Regions from separate parts of the Flavobacterium sediminilitoris genome, predicted to be linked through region 2. Evidence: riboswitches for the same ligand, from Rfam matches in the RefSeq annotation. Region 2 holds a riboswitch; the other holds the start of a gene.
What was found. A riboswitch is a leader RNA that binds a small molecule or an ion and turns the genes downstream of it on or off. The one in region 2 is predicted to bind cobalamin.
Positions count from the first base shown of each region.

Region 1: linked by a shared signal. The riboswitch ahead of metE (5-methyltetrahydropteroyltriglutamate--homocysteine S-methyltransferase) and the one ahead of LXD69_RS10805 (TonB-dependent receptor plug domain-containing protein) in region 2 are both predicted to bind cobalamin.

Region 1 is NZ_CP090145.1:803,484-811,397, reverse strand. It holds gene LXD69_RS03815 (ribonucleoside-diphosphate reductase subunit alpha) at 1-1,766, shown strand, start outside; gene LXD69_RS03810 (hypothetical protein) at 1,884-2,108, shown strand; gene metE (5-methyltetrahydropteroyltriglutamate--homocysteine S-methyltransferase) at 2,186-4,510, opposite strand; cobalamin riboswitch at 4,695-4,886, opposite strand; gene dgt (dGTP triphosphohydrolase) at 5,084-6,424, shown strand; gene LXD69_RS03795 (tRNA1(Val) (adenine(37)-N6)-methyltransferase) at 6,430-7,143, opposite strand; gene rimM (ribosome maturation factor RimM) at 7,177-7,704, opposite strand; gene LXD69_RS03785 (30S ribosomal protein S16) at 7,727-7,914, opposite strand, start outside.
Region 2 is NZ_CP090145.1:2,363,805-2,371,718, forward strand. It holds gene LXD69_RS10780 (Dph6-related ATP pyrophosphatase) at 1-72, shown strand, start outside; gene cobT (nicotinate-nucleotide--dimethylbenzimidazole phosphoribosyltransferase) at 300-1,976, shown strand; gene LXD69_RS10790 (adenosylcobinamide-GDP ribazoletransferase) at 1,984-2,766, shown strand; gene cobC (alpha-ribazole phosphatase) at 2,751-3,275, shown strand; gene LXD69_RS10800 (energy transducer TonB) at 3,431-3,955, opposite strand; cobalamin riboswitch at 4,016-4,230, shown strand; gene LXD69_RS10805 (TonB-dependent receptor plug domain-containing protein) at 4,309-6,255, shown strand; gene LXD69_RS10810 (TonB-dependent receptor plug domain-containing protein) at 6,360-7,914, shown strand, end outside.

The DNA of each region.
Region 1 (7,914 bases), 1.6 Mb from region 2:
GAACGCCAAAACCACAAATGTCATCATGCTTCTTGCTAACTATGCAAGATGATAGTATTGATGGAATTTATGATACGTTAAAACAAACGGCTAAAATATCACAATCTGCCGGAGGAATAGGTTTGTCTATTCACAATGTAAGAGCAACAGGTTCTTATATTCGTGGAACAAATGGTACTTCAAATGGAATTGTACCTATGTTGAGAGTGTTTAATGATACAGCACGTTATGTAGATCAAGGAGGAGGAAAGAGGAAAGGGAGTTTTGCTATTTACATAGAACCATGGCATGCTGATATTTTCGATTTCTTAGATTTGAAGAAAAATCATGGTAAAGAAGAAATGCGTGCAAGAGATTTGTTTTTTGCAATGTGGATGTGTGATTTGTTTATGAAGCGCGTTGAAGAAGACGCAACGTGGACGTTAATGTGTCCAAATGAATGCCCAGGTTTGTATGATGTGTATGGTGAAGAGTTTGAAACAATGTATACAAATTATGAAAAGGAAGGAAAAGGAAGAAAGACAATAAAAGCACGTGAGCTTTGGGAAAAAATATTAGAATCGCAAATTGAAACAGGAACACCTTATATGCTGTATAAAGATGCAGCAAATAGAAAATCAAATCAAAAAAATTTAGGAACTATTCGTTCGTCAAATTTATGTACTGAAATCTTAGAATATACTTCTGAAGATGAAATAGCAGTATGTAATTTAGCTTCTATTTCATTACCAATGTTTATTGAGAATGGGGAATTTAACCATCAATTTTTATTTGATGTAACGAAAAGAATTACACGTAACTTAAATAAAGTAATTGATAGAAATTATTATCCTGTAAAAGAAGCTGAAAATTCAAATTTACGTCACAGACCAGTTGGTTTAGGAGTTCAAGGTTTGGCAGATGCTTTTATCTTATTAAGAATGCCATTTACAAGTGATGAAGCAAAAAAATTAAATCAAGAAATCTTCGAAACAATTTATTTTGCTGCGGTTACAGCTTCAATGGAACTAGCTATAGAAGAAGGACCGTATTCTACTTTTGAAGGATCTCCAATTTCAAAAGGAGAGTTTCAGTACAATATGTGGGGTTTAAAAGACGAAGATTTATCAGGAAGATGGGATTGGGCTTCTTTACGAAAAGAAGTAATGGAAAAAGGAGTTCGTAATTCGTTATTATTAGCACCAATGCCAACTGCATCTACATCGCAAATATTAGGAAATAACGAGGCATTTGAGCCATATACATCAAATATATACACGCGAAGAGTGTTATCAGGAGAGTTTATAGTTGTAAATAAACATTTATTACATGATTTAGTTAGTTTAGGATTATGGAATGATAATTTAAAACAAGAAATCATGCGTAATAATGGATCAATTCAAGATATAGATGTTATTCCACAAGATATTAAAGATTTATATAAGACAGTTTGGGAATTGAGTATGAAAGATATTATAGATATGTCTCGTCAAAGAGGATACTTTATAGATCAATCTCAATCTTTAAATTTATTTATGGAAGGAGCAACAATGGCAAAATTAACGTCAATGCATTTTTATGCATGGAAGAGTGGTTTAAAAACAGGAATGTATTATTTAAGAACAAAATCTGCGGTAGATGCAATTAAGTTTACTTTAAATAATGACAAAAAACCAGAACAAGTTCCAGTTGAAGTAAAATCTGAAATGTCAACAGATGAGTTTAAAGCAATGTTAGAACGTTCTAAGAATGCTGAACCAGATGATTGTGAAATGTGTGGTTCTTAATTATAGAGTTAAGAATAAAGATAATAGAGTAAAGAAAACAGCCATCAACACATGGCTGTTTTCTTTTATAATAAAAGTTGCATTACAATTCGTACCTTTGTCAAAAAATAAAACGCCATGTCTAAAGAAAGTAAAGGAGTGTATACAGGGATTATTGAACAAGATGAAAAAGGAAATTTCTTTTGTGGAGAATATTTGTTAGACTATAAATACACAATTGCAAAATTTAAAATAGGAGATGAAATAAATATCAAATCAATAATAGAAAATCCTAGTGATATCAACTATGCTCAATATCCAAAAAAATCAAAAGATTTCTTTTTGGCAAATGATAAACCTTAATTTGGAATTGAATATTATTAGAAATAAAAACACAGCCAAACATAAATTAACTTGTTTGGCTGTGTTGTTCATAGTTGTTAAGAAAGAACTTCTTTTTTTATCAATAATCGCATCTCTTTAGCAGCTGCAACCATCTCAATTAAAGCTTTTTTAGTTTCATCCCAATGACGTGTTTTTAAACCGCAATCTGGATTTACCCATAATTGATCAGCAGGAATAACTGCTGCTGCTTTTTCTAATAAATGGGACATTTCTTTACTAGACGGAACACGAGGAGAATGAATATCATATACTCCTGGGCCTATTTCATTGGGGTATTTAAAATTAGAGAAAGCATCTAATAATTCCATTTGTGAACGAGAACATTCTATGGTAATTACATCAGCATCCATATCTGCAATATTTTGAATAATATCATTAAACTCACTATAACACATGTGTGTATGAATTTGTGTGTTATCTTTAATACCACTTGCTGAAATCCTAAAAGCTTTAATTGCCCAATCTAAATAAGTTGCCCAATCTTCTTTTCGTAATGGTAGTCCTTCTCTTATAGCAGGTTCGTCAATTTGAATTATTTTAATACCTGCTTTTTCTAAATCTACTACTTCATCACGGATAGCAAGAGCTATTTGAGTACATGTTGTTGATCTAGGTTGGTCATTACGAACAAATGACCATTGTAAAATAGTCACAGGACCAGTTAACATTCCTTTGACCCATTTAGGAGTTAGTGATTGGGCAAATTTAGCCCATTTAACAGTCATTGGATTCGCACGGGAAACATCACCATAAATAACAGGAGGCTTTACGCATCTGCTTCCGTAGCTTTGAACCCAACCATTTTTAGTGAAAGTAAAACCATCTAGTTGTTCTCCAAAATATTCCACCATGTCATTACGCTCAAATTCACCATGAACTAAAACGTCAATTCCAGACTCTTCTTGGAAACGAATAGTTTCTTCTGTTTCTATTTTAATTAAATTATCATATTCTTGAGCGGTTATTTCTCCTTTTTTAAATTTTGCTCTCCAACTACGAACTTCTGTGGTCTGTGGAAATGAGCCTATCGTAGTGGTCGGAAACAAAGGTAGATTTAATACTTCTATTTGTTTTTGTCTTCTTATTGAGAAAGGGTTTTCTCTTTGAGAGTCTTTTTCGTTAATCTTTCCTACTCTGTTTTTAACAGCTTCATTGTGTATGATTGTGGCTGTTTTACGATTTTGATTAGCTTTATTGTTCTCATTATAATGAGTGTTGTTTGTTGTTTCTAATTCGCCAGATGCAAATTTTTTGAGTAAAACAACTTCATTTATTTTTTGCTTTGCAAAAGCAAGCCATTGTTTGATTTCTGGTGTTAAAGAGGTTTCATTTGTTTCAAGATCTAAGTCACAAGGACAATGTATTAAGGAACAAGAAGGGGCAATTAGTAATCTTTCTTTGCCTAATAAATTGGATGCTTTTTTAATAAGAGATAATGTCTTTTGGAAATCGTTTTTCCAAATATTTCGTCCATCAACAACGCCTAATGAAAGGAAGGTGTTACTAGAAATAAAAGTAGACTTTAAAATATCATCTAATTGTAATGGACAGCGAACCAAGTCTAAATGAAGAGTGTGTACAGGAAGAGAAAGAGCTGTCTCTAAGTTGTCTCCAAAACAATCAAAATAATTAGCTAGGATGATTTTTATATTTGGAAAGCGATTGTTTATTTCTTTGTAAGTATGAATTAAAGCGGCTCTTTCAATATTCGTTAAATTTAACGCTAGAAAAGGTTCATCAAATTGTATCCACTCTACATTTTCATCTTCAAGTTTTTTTAAAATTTCAAAATAAACAGGAAGTAATTTATCTAGGAGATCAATTCTGTGGAATCCTTTTTCTTTTTCCTTTCCAAGAAGTAAATAAGAAACGGGACCAATAAGAACAGGTTTGGTTGTAATTCCTAATTCTTTAGCTTCGATAAATTCACTTATTATTTTTTCAGAGTATAACTTAAATTCTTGATCTTTTGTGAATTCAGGAACAATGTAATGGTAATTTGTGTCAAACCATTTTGTCATTTCCATCGCTTTAACATCTTGATCGTCTTTTTGTGCACCTCTTGCCATAGCAAAATACAAGTCTAACTCGGTGTTTCTTTGTTCAAATTCTGAGTAATGAGCCGGAATAACTCCAAGTGTAAGTGATAAATCAAGAACTTGGTCGTAAAATGAAAAATCATTAGAAGGAATAAGATCTATTCCAGCTTCTGATTGTAATAGCCAATTTTGTTTACGGAGACTTTTTCCAACAGCTATTAGTGCATCAGATGTGATTTTTCCTGACCAATAATTTTCACAGGCTTTTTTTAATTCTCTGTTGTTACCAATTCGCGGGTAACCTAGATTGTTTGTTAGCATTTTTTTTGCTTTTAAAATGAATAAATCAGTTAAAAAAGCTCTTGATGCATTTCAAATGTTTTTTGAAATAAAGGAAATAGATAGAATAAATACATGTATAGGTAAACGCACAACAAAATAGAATATAATTATATTGTCGTGTGAGAATGTATCAATCCAGACTATTGCTTCAAATCGCGAAAGCATTGTCAATTCAATAAAGGCAGGTCTCCTGACTTGTAACATTTTTACCGTCCTTCCCATTTGCAAAGCAAACAGTGGATCTTATTTCAGATAAAAACTTTTTGTGTTACTTACAGTTGCGCGACAGTTCGTGATTTACACACGATTCCCTATTAATCTACAGTTAAGTAAAACCTCTATCGGTTGATGAAGAAATAAATTAAGAACTTAAATTCTGCACAAAAGTATTATAAAATTAATTAGAAAAATGTTTTTGTTTTTGCGAATTTGTTACTTCTATAACATTTACAAATAATAACACTATTAAAGCTGCTTTAAAAATATATCTATTTCAGTATCTTTGAAACTGAAATATTAAGGTTAAACTTTTATAAGAGTATGATAAAAAAAATGAACTGGGAGCAGTTATTATCTTTAAAACGTCAAGGAGATACAAATAAAAGACTGAGAAAGGAACAAGATGATACGCGTTTAGGATTTGAGGTAGACTATGATAGAATTATTTTTTCATCTGCTTTTAGAAGTTTGCAAGATAAAACACAGGTAATTCCGCTTTCAAAAACTGATTTTGTGCACAATCGTTTGACACATAGTTTGGAAGTTTCTGTAGTAGGACGTTCGATTGGACGTTTAGTTGGAAAACAAGTCATAGAAAAACATCCTTATTTAAAAGAATCGGGTTATCATATGAACGATTTTGGAGCCATTGTAGCTGCTGCTGCTTTGGCTCACGATATTGGAAATCCTCCTTTTGGACATTCTGGAGAAAAAGCTATTGGTGAATATTTTAAAACTGGAAATGGATTGCAATACAAAGACAAGTTAACCGACAAAGAATGGCAAGATTTAATAGATTTTGAAGGAAATGCCAATGGTTTTTCGGTTTTGGCCACTTCTAGAGAAGGTATTGAAGGTTCTTTGCGTATTTCGTATGCTACTTTGGGGGCTTTTATGAAATATCCAAAAGAAAGTTTACCCAAAAAACCAACTTTTAGAATTTGTGATAAAAAATATGGTTTTTTCCAACAAGACAAAGCTTCTTTTAGTGATGTAGCAAAAGAACTAGGTATGATCTCAAATAAAACAGGAAATGATATCGGTTTTGAACGTCATCCCTTAGCGTATTTGGTTGAAGCAGCGGATGATATTTGCTACACTATCATCGATTTTGAAGATGGAATTAATCTTGGACTCATTCAGGAAGAATTTGCATTGGAATACCTAATAAAATTGGTTAAAAATGGAATTGATACTAAAAAATACAACCAATTAACGACTAAAGAAGACCGTATCAGTTATTTAAGGGCTCTGGCAATTGGTAGTTTAATCAGTGATGCTGTAAAAGTTTTTATGGAAAATGAAGAAGCTATTCTAAAAGGGGAATTTCCTTATTCTTTGATGGATAAAAGTCAATATATAGCTCAAATGAATGATATTATTCAAATTAGTGTCAAAAATGTGTATCAATGTAGAGAAGTAGTTCAGAAAGAAGTAGTAGGATATAAAATTATCAATACGTTATTGGATAAATTTTGTACAGCATATCATAATAAAATTGGAGGAAAAGCTTCAAATTATGATACTATTATTCTAAAATTATTGCCAGAACGATTTTTACATCAAAAAGAAAAAGTGTACGATCAATTGTTGCATATTTGTCATTTCGTGTCTCTTTTAACCGATGGAAAGGCTTTAGAAATGTATAATATTATTGAAGGAAATAGAAATTAAATTATCTAGAATTTTAAATAAAAATCTTTAGTTAATTCTATATATTCAGAGGTATATTGATGGCGCGCTGTTTCAATAACAAGTTCGTCTACTAAAGTAGTTTGTTTAATACGAGTAAACGCTATTAAACTTCTTTTGATTTCAGTTGCTGGTGTTCCCTTAACATGAGTGATTTTTAAAGGGTATAATTCAAAGTCGTTTGCCAAAGCTAAAAAACGAGCTTCTTCTTTAAAAGGAATAATAACAGAAAATATTCCGTTTTCTGAAAGTAATAAATCGGCAGCTTCTACTAAATCTTCAAAAGGCATTGCCTCTTCAAAACGAGCTAAATCTCTTTGTGCATTTTCGGTTTTATAATCTTCCGAATAAAAAGGGGGATTTGAAATAATTAAATCATACTCGTCTTCTGGTTCATCCATGAATTCATCTAATCCAGCATGAAAACAAAATAAACGATCGTTCCAAAGTGATTCTTCAAAATTGTCAGTAGCTTGCTCATAAGCATTTTCGTCAATTTCAAGGGCGTCAATTTGTTCTGCATTGCTCCTTTGAGCAAGCATTAAAGATAAAATTCCAGTACCTGTGCCAATATCTAAAATGTTATATGGATTATTTATTATAGGTGTCCAGGCACCTAATAAAACAGCATCAGTTCCTATTTTCATAGCACAACGATCTTGCTCTATTTTAAATTGTTTAAAATTAAAAGTAGTGCTCATTTATAGATATAATAATAGTTTGGAATTGTGTTTTTAGCCTAAATAAAGGTCTACTAGTCCTTCAGGTGTGTTTAAGATAACCTTTTTATTAGCTCTGTCAATTTTGACAATAAAAGCATCAATCATTGGAACTAAAATGTCAATTTCTCCTTTAGTAATTTCAAAAAGAGGTTGGGCATTGCTGTCATTTACTCCTTTCATTTTTCCAATGTTTCCAAGACGAACATCTTCTACATCAAAATCAATGATTTCATGATAATAAAATTTATTGCCTTCTAGTTTTGGTAACATAGAAAGAGGAAGATAAACTTCGCAATTCATAATTGCGTCAGCATCAGCTTCATTTTTTACATCTTCAAATCTAACGCGTAAAAATTTATCTTTGTGAAGTGATCGTTTTTCAATAAAAAAAGGAACCAGTGTTTTGTTTAATTCAACAAAAACTGATTCCAAATTTTGATACAATTCAGGCTCATCTGTGTCTAAATAGAGTAAGACTTCACCTTTAAAGCTAAATTTTCTCGCAATTTTGCCTAAATAGAAACAATCTTTTTTATGCATGATTACGATCTAATATTAAAAATTAAGCTTCAGTTTCTTCATTGTTTTCTTCAACAGCCGGAGCTTCTTCAGTTGTAGCCTCAGCTACTTCTTCAGCTTTTAATGCTTCAGCTTGAGCAGCAATACGTTTTTCGTTTGCTTCTGTTTCAGCTTTTAAAGCTTTAGCTTTAGCGTCAGCTTGCGCTTTGCTTAAACCATCTTTTTTAGCAT
Region 2 (7,914 bases):
AGAAACCAAATTCAATTGCCTAAATTTGAAGTGAAAACCTATGATAACTATTGTTTTGTAGTTTGGGAATAAAATTTAATAGGAGACTGATACGAAATAATAGTTCACGCAGATTTTGCTGATTTTTATGTTTGGAATTAGCTTCTCGATATGTTTCTTACTTGAAATGACGTGGTTTGTGTGAATTGAGTATGTGATTACATTACGTTAGTTTGAGTGTTTTTATGAAATGAAGTGGAATAAAAAATGTATCGAGAACATTTAAAACAAACAAATATTCAGAAAAGAATTAAAATTAAATGAAAGATTTATACGAAATAATAACATCACGAAGAGATACACGTCATTTTACAACAGATAAAGTACCTAATGAAGTGCTTGAGAAAGCTATTGAAGCAGGTCATCATGCTCCGTCTGTTGGTTTAACAGATGCGACTCGTTATTATGTTATTGAATCAGTAAGTATAAAAAAGAAGATAAAAGAATTGTTTTTAACTTATCATGAAAAAGCAGCCAATGCTACAGATGATGAAGCACAAAAAGAATCCTATTTGAAATTAAAACTAGAAGCTATAGAAGAAGCACCTATCGGAATGGTAATTGCGTATGATCGTTCTGTTTTAGATTCATTTACTATTGGAACAATTGGAAGTAATGAAGCTATAAAGTTTAGTGCGGTTTGTGCTGCGCAAAATATATGGTTGTCTTTAACCGAACAAGGCTATTCTATGGGTTGGGTTTCTATTTTAAATTATTACGATTTCAAAAGCATTTTAAATATTCCAGAACACATTGAACCTTTAGGGTATTTCTGTATAGGAAAACCCGCAACAGATTATGGAAATCAACCCATGTTGCAACAATTACATTGGAAAGAGAAAAAAACTGTTGCTAATGTAATTAAAGTGAAAGAAATACAAGAAGTAACTAAAACAACTTTTACTATTGAAAAAGAAACAACTTTTAAAAGTGAGGATTTAGTTCAGAAATTACAATACAAAATAGACCATAAAACCAAACCTGAAGGTGCTTTAGGACTTTTAGAAAAATTAGCGTTACAAATAGGATTGGCTTTTAAAACGGAAACACCACAAATTCAAAATCCACATATTGTTGTTTTTGCTGCCGATCATGGAATTGCAAATCACGGTGTAAGTGCTTATCCACAAGAAGTAACGCGTCAAATGATAACTAACTTTTTGGAAGGTGGTGCAGCTATTAATGTTTTCTGCAAGCAAAGCAACATTGCTTTAGAAATAGTGGATGCAGGAGTGAATTATGATTTTCCAACGAATATCAACCTCATTAATAAAAAAGTAGCCAAAGGCACGCAATCCTTTTTGCAAACGGCAGCTATGAGTTACACGGAAATGGAGTTGTGTTTTCAAAACGGAGCTACTGTTGTAAATGAGATTCATCAAAAAGGTTCTAATTGTATTGGTTTTGGTGAAATGGGTATTGGGAATACTTCAACTGCTTCCGTTTTAATGACTGTTTTAACTTCTTTTTCAATTGAAGAGTGTGTAGGAAAAGGAACAGGCGTTACTAATGAAAAATTAGAAAACAAAATAAATATTCTTTCAAAAGCAATTCAAAATTATACAGGTTCAAATGAATTAGAAGAACTTATAGCTCATTTTGGAGGATTTGAAATTTTACAAATGGCAGGCGGAATGTTGCAAGCGTATCAAAATAACATGCTCATTTTAGTAGATGGATTCATTTCGAGTGTTGCCTTTTTAATCGCTTATAAAAAGAAGCCAGCAATAAAAGCTAATACTATCTTTTGTCATTGTTCGGAAGAAAAAGCACATAAAACATTGTTGGATTATTTAGAAGTTGAACCTGTTTTACATTTAAATATGCGATTAGGAGAGGGAAGTGGTTGTGCGGTTGCGTTTCCAATTATACAATCGGCTATAGGTTTTTTAAATGAAATGGCTAGTTTTGAAAGTTCAGGTGTAAGTAATAAATAAATTAAAAATGAAAAAAGAAATCGATATATTTTTTACAGCACTGATGTTTTATACCAGAATTCCTTGCCCAAAAAAAATTACACACGATCCTGATTATTTGAACAAGGCTACTCGTTATTTTCCTTTAATTGGTTGGATTGTAGGTTTGTTTTCAGGAGTAGTATTTATTGCTTTTACTCAAATTTTACCTGTAACTATTTCTGTTCTGTTGAGTATGATTGCTAGTATTTTAACAACAGGAGCCTTTCATGAAGACGGTTTTGCCGATGTTTGTGATGGTTTTGGCGGTGGTTGGAACAAAGAGAAAATTCTGAAAATAATGAAAGATAGTGCTATTGGTGCTTATGGCGCTATTGGAATTTTACTTTTATTGGTTTTAAAATATAGTGTTTTAGTTGAAATTTTATCAGCTCAATCGAATATTGTTACAATTCTTTTAATTTTTATAGCGGCTCATGCTGTAAGCCGTTGGGCAGCAGCAACCATTATTTTTACTAATGAGTATGTTCGTGAAGATGAATTAAGTAAAAGCAAACCCATTGCAAAGAGTTATTCATGGAAAGAAGTTTTTGGAACTGCTTTTTTCGGATTTTTACCTTTACTGTATTTTGTTTTTTATAATTATAAGATTGTTTTTGTTCTTTTGCCTGTTTTTATCTTTCGATGGTATTTAGCGCGCTATTTCAAAAAATGGATTGGTGGTTATACAGGCGATTGTTTGGGTGCTACTCAACAAGTTTGTGAAGTTGTTTTTTATATTTCAATAGTAATTTTATGGAAGTTTATTTAATACGGCATACAGAAACTGTTTGTGAAAAAGGCATTTGTTATGGTCAAGCCGATGTGACTATTCAAGAACCATTTGAGCATTTGTTTCAAGAAATAAAAGACCAACTTCCTTCTGAAGAAATGAAAGTAATTTCAAGTCCATTAAAAAGATGCACCGTTTTAGCCGATTTTCTTTCGAATGAAAAGATTGAAAAAGACAAACGTTTAATGGAAATGGATTTTGGTAATTGGGAACTTAAAAATTGGAATGATATTCCTCAGGAAGAGTTAAACCCTTGGATGAAAGATTTTGTTTCGGTTCAAGTGCCAAATGGAGAATCTTTTGAAATATTATATGATAGAGTGCTTTCTTTTATTGAAGATTTAAGAATACAACAGCATAAAAAAGTCGCAATTGTAACGCATGCGGGTGTAATTAGAAGTTTCTTATGTTACCAACAAAATTTACCTTTAAAAGAGGCTTTTCAAAATAAAGTTACCTTTGGACAAATTATAAAAATAATACTTTAAATTATGAATACGGATTCAAAAGAATTTATGGCTGCACTATATACAATAATTGCTATTCATGTGATTATTGGTCTTATTATTTTGGTGCGTAAAATGAGGAAAAAGAAAAAGAAATGAAAAGCTTTTTTATAAAAAGGAATAAGAAAAAACAAATTTTATTTATCAGTTAAACTAAAAGTAATTATTGAAGCATATTTCACTGCTACAATTTTGCCTTTTTGCTCACCTGGAATGAATTTTGGAAGCTTTGATATAATTCTAATGGCTTCTTCTTCAAAAAGAGTATAAAAATCTTGATTTGTAGCTTTGATTTTAGTTTTTAAATTGGTAATATTTCCTTCTTTTGAAATTTCAAATTGTACAATTGCTTTTGCTTCAACTTTATTTTGTTTTGCAGCTTTAGGATATTTTAAATGTTTTTTAATATGTTCTTGTAGTTTTTCGTGAAAGCAAGCTTTGTTTTCAGTTTCGGTAGTGTATTTACAATTTACAAAAGATGGTGTTTTGTCTATAAAAGCATAAGGTAATATTAAATCTTCATCAAAATCACTTACTTCTACAACAGTTGGTTGAACCACAACAGGCTCAGAATTATGTCTGTCAATAGCAGGTTCGTTTGTAGTTTGCGAAAAACTATTTAAAACTAATAAAAGCGCAAAAAATGTAAATACAGATTTCATATTTAAAATATATAATTTCAAAAATAGTATTAAATCTTGTAATATGCTAAAATATATGTACTTTTGCACTCGAATTTTGGTTGTTGTTTTGAAAATCTTTTTTTAGAACAACATTAAAAGGGAATTAGGTTTAATGCCTAAGCTGTACCCGCAACTGTAAGCTACAAAGCTTGTTATTATCTACATACCACTGAGTTAATTGATTTCTATCAATGTCTTGGGAAGGTGAATAACAAGACGCAAGCCAGGAGACCTGCCACATTCGTTAGTAACAAACTTTCGGGAAAAAAGGTTTGAGTATGGGTAAATTCTATGCTTTTCTTCCTATTTATTAAAATCTATTATTAACTAAAATGAACATTAAGTTTATTAGATGGAGTGTGTGTGCAACATTCTTAACGAGTATTGTTTTTGCACAAGAAAAGAAGGACTCTTTAAGGGTAACTCAGTTAAATGAAGTGGTTGTGTCTGATACTAAGTTTGCTCAAAGCAAAGAAAAATCGGGTAAAATTATAGACAAAATTACTGCGGATGATTTACAAAGACGAAAAGGACAATCTGTAGCAACAGTTTTAAATCAGGTTGCAGGTGTTGAAATCAATGGAAATCAAACAGGTAACGGAATGAATGTTGAGTACTACATTCGTGGAGGAAGAAGTCGTCAAGTTTTAATCATGATAGATGGCGTTCCTGTTACAGATGCTTCGGGTTCAAGTATGACCTATGATTTAAGATTATTACCAGTAGATCAAGTAGATAGTATTGAGGTTATGAAAGGATCATCAAGTACGCTTTATGGTTCAAATGCTGGAACAGCAGTGATAAATATTACGTTAAAAAAAGCAAGAAAGGAAAATATTTCTGGAGGAGCTTATTTTAATTTGGGAACAATGAATTCTGTAAAAGATGATAAAACTTCTGCTCAAGATTTTAATCAAGGTTTTTCATTTAGTGCAGGTTCAAAAAAGCTAACATCATATACTTCATTTAATAGTACAGAAACTACAGGTTTGAGTGAAGCTTTAGGAGAAAATTTTGAAATCGATCATTTTTCTAGAGTAAATGCTTTACAAAAAATAGGATATCAATTGACTGATAAATTAAGTATTTCTTCATTTTTTGGATATGATAAAATAAAGAATAAATATGATTCAGGTTCGTTTGCAGATGAAGACAAAAATTCATTTTTAAGTGAGCAATTCAGAACAGGCTTGAATTCTATATATAAATATAACAAAGGTGAATTACACATAAATAGTAGTTTTTCAAATTTAGAGAGATTATATAATAGTTATACAGCATATAATTCAACATTAAATAATTATGATTATAAATCACGTCATTTTAATGCTGATATTTTTAATAAATATGTAATTAATAAGCAATTATTTTTTGTTCTAGGAGGTCAGTTTCAATTTATGGATATGAATAATGTAACAACTCCTTCGTCTATTTATACAGTAAATGTTTTAAATAAGAACACTAAATTTAACATGATAGATCCTTATACAACATTTGTATATAATTCTGATTTTGGATTAAATGTTAATGTAGGAGCGCGTTTAAATATGCATAATGTTTATGGTGAAAATCTAACTTATAATATTAATCCATCTTATAAAATTAAAAATTTACCAGTTCGTATTCTCTCATCATTAAGTACAGCATTTATTACACCTTCTTTGTATCAATTGTTTTCTCAATATGGAAATTCAGAATTAAAACCAGAAGAAAATACAACAGTAGAAGTAGGCTTTGAAACGGAATTACTAAATAAAAAAGTAGTTATTAATGCAGTAGGTTTTTATAGAGAATCAAAAAACAGAGTAGATTTTTATACAAATCCGGTCACTTTTACTTCAAATTATATTAATAACGATTTGTTAGTAAACACAAAAGGTATTGAGACTAATGTTACAATTTTTCCAATAAAAAATGTACAATTGACAGGGAATTATACATACTTGCAATTTTCGGAAGAAGAAAATATTAGACTACCTAAGCATAAAGCTAATGCATCAATTGGTGTGAATTTTACAAAAAGAATTCAGTGGAATGCACAATATCAGTATGTAGACCAAAGAGCAGATAGATATTATGATAGTGCTACTTTTTCTTCTAAAAATGTAGTTTTAAGCTCTTACCAATTAGTTCATACAAATATATCTTTTGATATTTTACCAAATAGACTTTCTGTTTTTGGAGCTGTAAACAACTTATTTAATGATGATTTTGTTGAAGTGAGTGGATTTACAACAAGAGGAAGAAATTTCAAATTAGGTTTAAATCTTCAATTTTAAAGATTAATATAAAACGCTTCTTTATTACAAAGAGGCGTTTCTGTTTTTATTTTCAAATTAGTTAAGAATACTTTCTTTATCGTTTTAAAAAGATTAGTGATTTTATGAAATTCATATTCGTTTTATTCATTTTTATCTATACTTCTATTGCTTTTTCGCAACAAGATTCTGTTGTGAAATTGAAAGAGGTAGTCTTAATCGATAGTAAATTGAAGACCTTTTCTTTGGCTCATTCTATATTTAATTTATCAGATAGTATTATACAGCGGAACAACACATCATTAACAGATCTTTTACGAAATAATACCACAATTTATTTTAAAGAAAATGGAAAAGGAATGGTGTCTTCTCCTTCGTTTAGAGGAACAACTGCTCAACAAACGGCTGTAATTTGGAACGGTATTAATATTAATTCACAATTTAACGGTCAAACAGATTTTAACACTATAAATAGTTTCGATTTTAACTCTATTTCAGTTAGAACAGGTGGTGGAAGTGTGATTTATGGAAGTGGAGCAATTGGCGGTACAATTCATCTAAATTCCTATTTAAATTTTGAAGATAGAATATCAAATACATTGCGTTTAAATTATGGAAGTTATTCTACTCTTGGATTACATTACAAATTAGATGTTGGATCAGATAAGATTTCAGCGAATATAAATTTTTCAAGAAATGAATCGGAAAATGACTATGAATATATTGGATACAATAAAAAGAATGAGAATGGGAACTATCAAAATAATAGCTTTAATAGTTTATTTGGGTATAAAATAAATGAGAAAAATGTACTAAAATTTGCAACTCATTTTTTTGATGGAGAACGTTTTTTTTCAGGAACAATAGCATCACCTTCAAAGAGTAAATATCAAGATTTTAATACTAGAAATTTAATAGAATGGAAATTTGAAAATAATGCTATAATTTCTACTACTCAATTTGCATTTTTAACTGAAAAATATAAATATTTTGAAAATAAAAATAGTGATTTATTTTCCTTTGGAGAAGCAAAAAACGCTGTTTTTAAATATGATTTAGTGTATAAAGTGTCTTCTAAAATAAAGATTAATCCAATTGTTAGTCATACACAAAGCACAGGAAAAGGAACAAATGTTTTAAAAATTAATAGAGACATTACATCATTTAGTTTTTTACTAACTCATAAAATAGATAAGAAACTAGATTATGAAGCAAGCGTTAGGACAGAAATAACCTCTAATTATGAAAGTCCTATACTGTACTCAATAGGAGTGAAATATAATCCTTCTTCTTTTTATAGTCTTGCTATTAATTCTTCTAAAAATTTTAGAATTCCTTCATTCAATGATTTGTATTGGGAAGGATTAGGTAATCCCAACTTAAAGCCAGAACACTCTTTACAATATGAACTTAATAACATATTTAAAATTAAAGAAATTGAAATTAAACTTTCTCCATTTTATACTAAATTAAAAGATATGTTACGATGGGTTCCAAATGCATCGGGAGTTTGGCAACCCATAAATACAGATAAAGTGAAAATTTATGGAGTAGAAACAGCATTGACTTGGATGAAAAAAACAAGAATTGGTTTGTTTCAATTCAATGGGAATTATGCATACACAGAATCTATAAATGAACAAACAGATAAACAACTTATTTATGTTCCTTATCATAAAC